Regions from separate parts of the Paenibacillus sp. FSL H7-0323 genome, predicted to be linked through region 1. Evidence: riboswitches for the same ligand, from Rfam matches in the RefSeq annotation. Region 1 holds a riboswitch; each other region holds the start of a gene.

Region 1 (3,281 bases):
CCATAGAAGTGAACGGTCGCAATAATATTTGGATCGTTCAGAGCCGTAATCGTCTTATAGAGATGATCCATTCTTGTTTGCGTAGGTGAAGACTCTAATGAAGGTAATACAAGTGGGCGGAGGTCGTTTTTCCCACCGGATTTCCGCACGATTTGATAGAAAGAGTTATTAAGTTCAGTAAGCATTTGCTCCATTTTTGCTTCGTCTGTGCTTCCACCATCGGTGAACCGAGGCTCATTTATGCTCTCGAACATCAGCTTATCGGATTTGTCCTTGAAGCGATCGGCAATTTGAGTCCAGGCTGCATTATAACGTGCCAGCGTTTCATCGTGTTTTTCTTCCATATGGCTTACCCATAGCCAGGAATCATGATGGACATTAATCATGACATAAAGCTTGGCGTCCAGTGCCCAGCCGACAACTTCTTCCACACGGTCGAGGTAGGCCTTTTCTAGGGTATAGTCTGGTGCCGCACCCATGTGAGTATCCCAGGTCACAGGAATCCGAATGCTTTTATAGCCTTGAGCGGCGATCTTTTTAATAAGTTCTTGGGTCACACGTGGATTGCCCCAGGAGGTTTCATCCTCACCTGTAGCATCTAAAGTATTGCCGAGGTTCCATCCGGGCTGCATTTCGTCTACATAGGATTGGATCTTACTCTTTGGCGCTGCCTTAGCTTGTTGCTCGTCCTTAGTTGCAGCTGCGGCCATGGATGAGAACAGAGAGAGCAGAAGAGCGGTGACAAGTGTCAATGATAAGAAGGATTTCTGGATTCGCGTAGTCATTGAATTCTCCTTTGTGAGATAAATTTAGGATGCTTGGACCTGGCTTTGACGCTGTACTTGGTGGTTAAATGAACGCAAACACCTCCAGTGTTATTTTTGTAAACGCTTTCTTGATATACCCTAACATAGAATACACTTAGCGAGTACCTTACTAATTTGTGGTAAATTCATATAAGAATTAGTGATTTAAATTAATTTACCCCACAGTTGGATAAAGAAATTATTTGAATAACCCTACTCGTAGAAATTGGTTATTCAATAGGATTATCTCTAGCTGCCCGTTATACAAAAAAGAAATATAACATGACAAAAGCATATATATTAGATATGATGAAGCATGAAAATTTAAAATTAGAAATAGGTGCCAACTATGAATGTTGCGGAAGTACAATCATAGATTGGTTAAATGGAAAGCGGGTGTGAATCCCGCGCGGTCCCGCCGCTGTGAAAGAGGAGTCCTTGCAAAATGCCACTGGGAAACTGGGAAGGCAGCAAGGGTGATGATACTTGAGCCAGAATATCTGCCTTTTTCTGTTACACCATCAAACTCTACGATCGATAGAGAGGTGCTTGAATAGTGTTTGCCAGCTATTACTGTGGTTCACTATCTTAACCTCTTGACGTTTATGTTGAGTGGTTTTTTTGTGGTTATGAGAAAGTTTATTCTGTTTTTTATCATAGGTATGAAGGGAAGGGTTATGGAAAAATGAAGAAAAATAAGTTTTTAGCGTGGTTACTTATTGTAGCTGTATTTATTACGACATTCTCTACAAGTGTAATCCCGGCTCAAGCAGATGGAGCAAGCTCTACCCTTAAAGGGTATGTATCTGTATCCGTAGAGAAATTCACCTTAGGCCAAGGGTATATTAAGGAACCTATTAAAGTTCCGATTTATGAAGGCGATAATGGCGCATCTTTAATAACACGTGCGCTAGGTGATGGGAATTATAGATATTTAGGAAATATAGATAGTGGTTTTTATTTATCAGAAGTTAAAGATAGTGGCAGAAGCGAAGTCAATATTCCACAATATATTTTAGATATGATTTCAGCCGATGGGAATACAGTCAGCACTAAAGCAGACCCCGAGTGGTTAAGTCAGTTTGACTACACCTCCATGTCGGGTTGGATGTATGCAGTAAATAATGTGTTTCCTCCGTTTGGGATGACCGATTATAAGCCTCAAGACGGTGACATCATTCGAACTCAGTTCACCACTTATGGCTATGGTTCTGATCTTGGCGGCTGGGGGGAAATCCCAGTTCAACTTGCCAATAAGGATGCTTTAACTGCGGAAATCGCCGAGATTAACAGTGCCCCTAATAAAGAAACTATTTTGGACAGACCAGTAGTGCAATCGGCAGTTTATGAAGCCTATTCCGTGCTCGAAAACATGGCAAGCTCTCAAATAAGTGTAGATCATGCGCTTGTCGGTCTTAATAATGCATTAGACATAGAACCCCCTGTTATTACAGTAAGTGGCATACAAGATAAACAGGAAGTATCCAATAAAGAAATAAGCTTCAAAGTAGCTGTCACAGACAATGTATATAGTGACATTACTCCAGAAGTGAAGCTGAATGGAGTTACTTTATCACCTGCAAATGGGGAGTATAAAGCTACTCTGAATTCAGGCAGTAATGCAATTACTGTAACGGCTCTTGACGGAGCTGGAAACAAAACAAATGTAACTTATCAGGTTACTTACAAACTGGAAACTTCAGTTGCCGTCAAACAACAGTTAGATAAAAACCTTGCTTATATTTTAAATACTGTAAAGAATCCAACGTTTGGAACAGGCAGCGGAGAATGGTCGATCCTTTCTCTGGCCCGGGCGAACTATACAGTACCTAACGGTTATTACGATCTTTATTACAACAATGTAGCAACGAAAATAGCATCAATCATTAAAGAGGATGGAAAACTCGACGCCAATAAAAGCACAGAGAATTCCAGAGCAATATTAGGACTTACCTCTATCGGAAAAGATATCACAAATGTTGCGGGATATGATCTGAGAAAAGCACTCGCTGATTATCAATATATCCAAAAGCAAGGCAATAATGGTCCGATTTTTGCTCTGATTGCGCTAGATAGCCATAACTATGAGATTCCTGTAGTTGATGGAGTTACAGAACAGACCACAAGAGAAAAACTAGTTCAGTACATTTTAGATAAAGAGGTTAAAAAAGGTACAGCAGAAGCTGGTGGCTGGGCATTAGGCGTAACCAAAGCCGATGTCGATATGACTGCGATGGCGATGCAAGCTCTTGCACCTTATTATGCAACCCGTGATGATGTAAAAGCTGCCGTGGATCGGGCCATCCAATGGCTGTCCGATAACCAAAACAATCAAGGCGGATTTACAAGCTGGGGAAGCACTAGCAGCGAGAGTATCTCGCAGGTAATTGTAGCCTTAACTGGTGTAGGCGTAGATCCGCACACTGACGCTAGATTTGTTAAAAGTGGAAATTCGCTTATTGATGCATTACTTAG
Region 2 (3,281 bases), 170 kb from region 1:
CTCATGCCTACATCGGGATTAATCCATTTTCCGTCACGTGATACAACATACATCCATCCGTCATAACCACCAAAGCTTCCAGCAGCAATACTTCCGATGCCAGTCACATAACTGCCCGAAGGATTTGTGATCGGCAAGTTCGTTTGAAGCGCCAGCTTCTCTAACGCTCCAAGTGCGTTGCCAGCATAGGCGTACCCTTGTGCCAACGTGGCCTGTGGTCCCTCAATCGTTACTGGAGCGTAGATGAGTGAGCTCTGAATGGAGGATTTGGAAAAATCGTATAGCTTACTGTTGCTTCCTTTATATAGCAAATTATAGGCAACCAGCGCCTGAAGACCTTGCTCTGTCGCCAGAATATTACTGCTTCCACCACGGCTATGGGTGAAGCTACCATCAGCTAGACGATAGCTAAGCAGGTTCTCCATTAGATCCACTTTGTTTTTGGTGTATTCTAATCCACTAGGATCAACTCCGAAGGAGGTGAGTCCAAGGATTGCTTGTGCGCTACTTTCAGCACTGTCACCGTAACCCCCATGGCTATCTTGAGCTGTAGATAACCAAGCTACGGCTTGTAGCCCTGCTAAGTAGGCTTCGGGATTATTTTTATGTGCCGCCAGAGCCGTCAAGGTTATCGCTGTCATATCAGGCTCACTTGCACCTGAGGTTAGTGCAAAGCCCCCATCCGGATTCTGTTTGGAGAGAATCTCCGTAAGGAGCTTATCCGCCGTCCATTTCGCGTCACTTGGGATATTATATTTACCAGAATCCAGCGCAAGTAAAGCATATACCGGATTATTAAGCGTCTGTTCACTGAGCTTGCTATTATTATAAATTTTCTCAATCAGATTATAGCCAGGAGTCGTTCCGTTACCAGCAAAGCTAGTAGGATCTGCACCAATCGCTCTCACTGCGAGCACGATTCGAGCATAATCGGTTACATTGGTGAAATCGCCAGCTGCATCCTTTACTTTTTTCTCAAGCTCTGAAAGGTAACTAGCCGGCAGCTTGTACCCTGCTTGCGCTAATCCAATGGCTTGCCAATCCGATTGCACGCCACCTTTCAAGAGATATTCTGCAGCCGCATAAGTCGCATCCGCAACATTAATCCGCTCCGCAGCAGTTGCCTCCAGACCGGCGCCAGCGCTCGCTTCTGCAAATATTTGTCCCGCCGGAGCAAGAGATGTTCCTAGAATTGAAATGACCATGAATAAGGCCAGCCCAAGTGCTACAAACTTGGAAGACATGATTTTCTTCATTGTTTAACCTCTTTCTGTATAAGAATGGGTACTGCCGGGAATAAGACGCATAACATAAAGACCGCCCCTTTGGAGGGCGGTCAGGGAAGATTACAAATTGAGGCTGCGGCGCTTGCTTCCTGCCAACAGTCCATCTGTATATGTTCCACATTCTTACCCCACGAAGAATAGAAACGCTCACGAAAAAGGCAGGTCTCCTGGCTAATGCTTCATCGCTGTTCTTCACCTTCCCACCCTACCTTCGGGGCAGTGGCTTATAGAAGAAACGCTCCGCACATACAGTGGCGGGACCGCGCCGGACTCTTGCACCGGACTTCCCTTTTAAGCAGACGACTAGATTGATAGAGTCTGCACCTTTTCCAGTATGTAGTATCTTATTTTGACATCCATAATCATATCTATTAATACATAGCATGTCTATAGAAAAGCTTAGTATGGGCAGCAAAAAAATGAACAGCAATACGCCACCTTCCGGTAGTTATTGCTGTTCAGAAAGCTTGTTATTCGACTGTTCCATCCGGACTTGCAGTCGGGGAGGGTTCAGCACTTGAATCAGAAGCTGGTGGAATATTAGGGTCGGGATCTACGATCAATGTAAATCTTCCGGCTTTGATCATACTTTTCTCTAGAATTGTCGCTCCAGGCTCCAATGTAACCTCAACCTGATAGGAAGGTTGTTCACCTTCAGTCACAGCTGTTGCGGAAGGCAACCCAGTGCTGTCCTCAGTATTAGAGGAAGGCGTAGGAGACGGAGATGCATCAGCTACAGCATTAGTAGCATCTGCACCTTCTGCTGTTCCTCCAGTAGTGCCAGCGGCATCTGACTCGTCAGCAGCGTTTCCCTCATCCGTCCCATCCGTTGACGGCACTGGACAAGTCCCATTTGTAGCAGCGACCTTAAAGCTTTTATCTATCTCTGTAGACGAAGACATTAAACTAATCTCAGTCGGTTGAAACTGCACACAGTCATCTGCACTTGCGAAGGTGAACACCAATATGCTGCTCCCCTTATCTCCTTCGACGCTCTGATCCTTCAAGTATACTGAAGCTGGAGGCAGCATATTGCCTGCACTCTGAACAGGGGTCGGCTCAGGGCTTGTCCCCGGCAGAGCCGTCTTCGTATCATCCGGACGCAGCATACTGAATACGATAATTGCAATAATCACCAGAATACCCGTAATGGAGCCGGAGATTAAGAGTCGAAATCGGCTGCGGCTGATCCAGCGCGCCAGCGGGGAAGCCAGTTGGGAGCGGGCTTCATTGTACACATTTTGCAGAGCAGGCCGAGCTGCCGCGACATAGTTCTTTCGGAATTCCCGATTCTTGAACGCTTCACGATCACTGCTCAGGAAATACTTCAGAATCGCCTTACGGTAACCCGGTTGCAGCTTTTTATTCGAAACCGTAAATAAAGGATTGCCTTGCGACCAAGCAAAAAACCGATAGATGATTTCTTTGTCGGAACCGGCTTTACGCTTTAACAGCTCCAGAAGCGCATCGTAATCCAGCGGACCCCCTTCACGCTGAGTTGTATAGTAAAAGGCTAGCGGAAGCCGTTCAAAGGGTTCCAGAACACGCGCCTCTTTTAGCAAACGACGACCCAGTAGCTGCACATCGTCTAGTTCCTGCGGAGACAATCCTGTAAAAATCTCCTCATTCGGCTTCTCTTCACCAAACCAGCGGTAAGCGGCACGCAGCGCATTCTCTTTCTGCTTGCTAATCCTATCCAGTGGCGGCTGCCAATCGACAACATTACCATACCGTAAAAAAACTACCTCCAGAAGCTCCTCCTGCGTCATATCAGAAAGCGATAAGCGGTTCAGTAAGAATCTATCTGCTGAAGCAGCAAGATCCTGCATTAGGGAGAGTGCCTTAGGAGCAACTCCTGTTCCTTTGCGGCGATCTTTTTCTGCCTTATCTACAATTTCATGAATTTCCGCCACAGAAGCCACTGGATCATGCTCCAGCTGGAGCTTTTCTAGCAAATAATCCTTCACAGCATTTTGAGCAAAAGACTGCTCTAAC
Region 3 (3,281 bases), 380 kb from region 1:
CATACATTCCGCCATACCGATGAAGCCAAGAGACAGACTGCCATGCTTCAGCAGATCGCCTACAGTGTCATCGGGTGCAAGATGTTCGCCGCCTTCCCAAACGCCTTCTCGCATCATGAAATCGGAAGCTTTAGCTTTTTGTGCGGTTTGGATGTGGAAGCGATGGAGAAGTCCTTCCAGCGCAATATCCATATAATGATTTAGATCTTCATAGAAGCCAGCTTCGTCTGCGACGGTACGTCTGCCTGTTACTGTGCCGTGTGCCAGACCTAGCCGAACCAGATTTAGTGTATTAAAGGAAAGGTTGCCCTTCCCAGAGCAATGATTACGCCCAAAACGGTCACCGAGCACTCGGGTTCGGCAGCCCATTGTAGCGAACTCCGTATCAGGATCACTTGGATCATAATACTGCAAGTTGAGCGGAGCGTCCAGATTAGCGAAGTTTGGATATAGTCTGCGCGCAGAACATTCAGCTGCTTTTAGGAACAGTTCATAGTTAGGATCGCCTTGCTGTTGATTGATTCCTTGCTTGCATTTGAAGATTTGAATCGGGAACACTGGTGTTTCTCCGCTGCCAAGTCCGTTCATAGTTGCGGTTAGCAGAGAACTGATCACAAGCTGACCTTCTGGTGAAGTACAAGTACCGTAGTTGATGCTGGTAAACGGTATTTGTCCACCGGATCGGCTGGACATGGTATTCAGATTATGTACCATACTTTCAGCCGCTTGCAGGGTTTCGATTTCGGTTTCCTTTAGTGCAAAACGGAACGCTCTTGGATATGACTCCGCCAGATCGGTCCGGCTCATCGTAATCTCGCCCAAAGATTCGTCAGCTTGTCCTTCTTCAAAATAATCCAGACCCTTGCGGAACAGCTTGGCGAAGGATTTGGTTACATAAGGTGCCAGATCGTAATCGAGTTTATTGGCGGATACACCACCATATTGAGCATTTTGCTGGGATTGGAAAATAATCGCTACCAGAGACATAGCTGTCATTATTGAGTTCGGAGGACGAACGCTGCCGTTGCCGGTATTGAAACCTTCACGGAGAAGTTTATCAAACGGGATAAAAATACAGTTCGTCGTTCCAATCGCGTATTGATCCAGATCATGCACATAGACGACATTGTCATCAATAGCCTGCACTAGCTGTGGCGGCATCGTAAAATTGCGGGCGTACCATTTTGAATATTCACTGCCGAACTTGCTCATTTTACCGGAGAAACTCTCTCCATTCAAATTGGCATTCTCGCGCAATAGGTCCATATCCCGACTGTCGATAATATCCCGGCCTAAATCAATGAGCTCTTCTAAAAGAACTTCCCGTGCATTTTCTACTCCATTAAATTGTCTCTCCAACAACGTCATTGTACAGCTCTCCTCTCAGTATAAAAGAAAAACATCTATCATCAAATCCATATATCCATAAGAAGTTGGACTGCTATAAGCAGTCGTATATTTGTTCAGATTACATAAAAAAAGCATCCCCTACCCGAGGATGGCAGAAAATGCCCGATGCGTTATGTAAATATCCACACGGATATTTGCAGAGGTCTCTACGTAGATGACCGCATGCGGACACCATCCCTGTTCCTCGCAGGCATCAATAGTTGGTGTCGTCGAAACAGGTAGGTCTCCTGGCTTCCGTGGGATCTCTCGGCGCCTTCCCAAGGGTGTTCCTAACCCTCAGTGGCATTTGCCGGGAGATGTGGATTCTCAAGCTTCCCAGAAGCTTAAGAAGGCCATCCGGTTACAGTGGCGGGACCGCAGCGGATTCTCACCGCGCTTCCCTATTAAGCTCTAAATCCGGTTAAGGATCAAAGCGCCTGTCTCCACTATATTTTGTTGTCGTTAGATAAAAATAACCCAAGATGTTGTGTTTGTAAACAGTTTTTTAGAAAACCCGCGCGGGGAGCGGGTTCTTTAAAAGTACTCCACAAATGATCCACAGGCTGTCCATAAGTAATCCACAATTGATCCACAGGGAGATGCGAAATGATTCATAAATTGTCCGAAAAGATGCCACAAAGAGTCCATAAATATAGTGCAGATGACCCTAGAATTTGCTCATGAGAAAATACCCTTAGCCCAAAGTCATATTTTGGAGTAATCAGAAGAAATAGAAGAGATAAGGGAGGATAATCTTGCTTAGTTTGTGACAGAGCGGTGGAATTGTTACAATGGAAGGAGACAGCTACTATAAAATTTCGAGGAGGTATTCTCATGCCTATTGCTGAAGTTACAGTTATTCCAATTGGAACAGGCAGTACCAGTCTTAGCAGCTATGTTGCGGATATGCAGCGGGTGCTGAAGACAGTAGAAGGGATTACTTATGAACTTACGTCCATGGGGACGATCATCGAAGGGCCTCTGCAACGCATTTTTGCCGCGGTAGAAGCTTTGCATGAGTCTCCTTTTTCCGCAGGTGCAGAACGTGTCTCTACCTCACTTAAAATAGACGACCGCCGCGATAAACCCTCTACTAGCCGTGGAAAGTTAGAGTCTGTGGAGCGTAAGCTACAGGTGGATTAGCAGTTTAGGAGGGCGGAAAACAGGGAGCAATAGGCTTGCGTTTCTGGCTGAAAGTTGTATAATATTTTTTGTTTGACAGAAAAACAGCGTTAAGCTGGTGTAGCTCAGGGGTAGAGCAACGCACTCGTAATGCGTAGGCCGGGGGTTCAATTCCCTTCACCAGCATCCTTACAAAGTCGATAGTGGCGCGTGTTCCCGGGTTTTTGGAACTGCGCCTTTTTTTTGTACAAGCATCAACTTCTAACATTCTTCTAACCTTTAGTCGATTAAAGTGGGTGTCTCGTCAATTTTCTCCACTTCTTTTCGGGTTCCTAGAATAGAATCTCCGATACATCGGGGCACCGCTTCCTGCAGATTGGGGAGAACATGTGAATAAGTATCCAGAGTGATATTTATTGATGAATGGCCTAATCTTTCCTGAAGTCGAATATGATGGACAGCCCCTGCTGTTCCCTGTTCTTCTGGAGAAACGTATCAAGGAAGATAAGACATGGCGCGAAATCGGTAATGAAAACGGTATGACTAGTGGTCACTGTCGAGCAGATGGAAGGCGTGTCGCAAGCTGACAGCAATCAGAATGAAGGATGTGGCGGAGGTGCAGCATAAGCTGCTTTTCTCTTGCGGGGGCAGATCGGTTAGATGGTAATTACTATAAAAATAAAAAAGACACCACAAGGTGTCTTAGTACAGATACTTTTCGCTCGAATTTCACGAGCTCGTCAGTGAACTGAGTTCATAAGCAAGACTGG

Evidence for each region. A riboswitch is a leader RNA that binds a small molecule or an ion and turns the genes downstream of it on or off. The one in region 1 is predicted to bind cobalamin.
Region 2: linked by a shared signal. The riboswitch ahead of MHH89_RS26680 (DUF4430 domain-containing protein) and the one ahead of MHH89_RS26010 (S-layer homology domain-containing protein) in region 1 are both predicted to bind cobalamin.
Region 3: linked by a shared signal. The riboswitch ahead of MHH89_RS24445 (anaerobic ribonucleoside triphosphate reductase) and the one ahead of MHH89_RS26010 (S-layer homology domain-containing protein) in region 1 are both predicted to bind cobalamin.

What each region holds. Positions count from the first base shown of each region.
Region 1 is NZ_JBBODB010000001.1:5,807,882-5,811,162, forward strand. Features, by position in the region: gene MHH89_RS26005 (cellulase family glycosylhydrolase) at 1-785, opposite strand, end outside; cobalamin riboswitch at 1,128-1,328, shown strand; gene MHH89_RS26010 (S-layer homology domain-containing protein) at 1,492-3,281, shown strand, end outside.
Region 2 is NZ_JBBODB010000001.1:5,977,869-5,981,149, reverse strand. Features, by position in the region: gene MHH89_RS26680 (DUF4430 domain-containing protein) at 1-1,256, opposite strand, end outside; cobalamin riboswitch at 1,427-1,629, opposite strand; gene MHH89_RS26675 (GAP1-N2 domain-containing protein) at 1,757-3,281, opposite strand, start outside.
Region 3 is NZ_JBBODB010000001.1:5,431,657-5,434,937, forward strand. Features, by position in the region: gene MHH89_RS24445 (anaerobic ribonucleoside triphosphate reductase) at 1-1,368, opposite strand, end outside; cobalamin riboswitch at 1,611-1,845, opposite strand; gene MHH89_RS24450 (MTH1187 family thiamine-binding protein) at 2,224-2,532, shown strand; tRNA gene MHH89_RS24455 (tRNA-Thr) at 2,626-2,697, shown strand; gene MHH89_RS24460 (hypothetical protein) at 2,931-3,098, shown strand.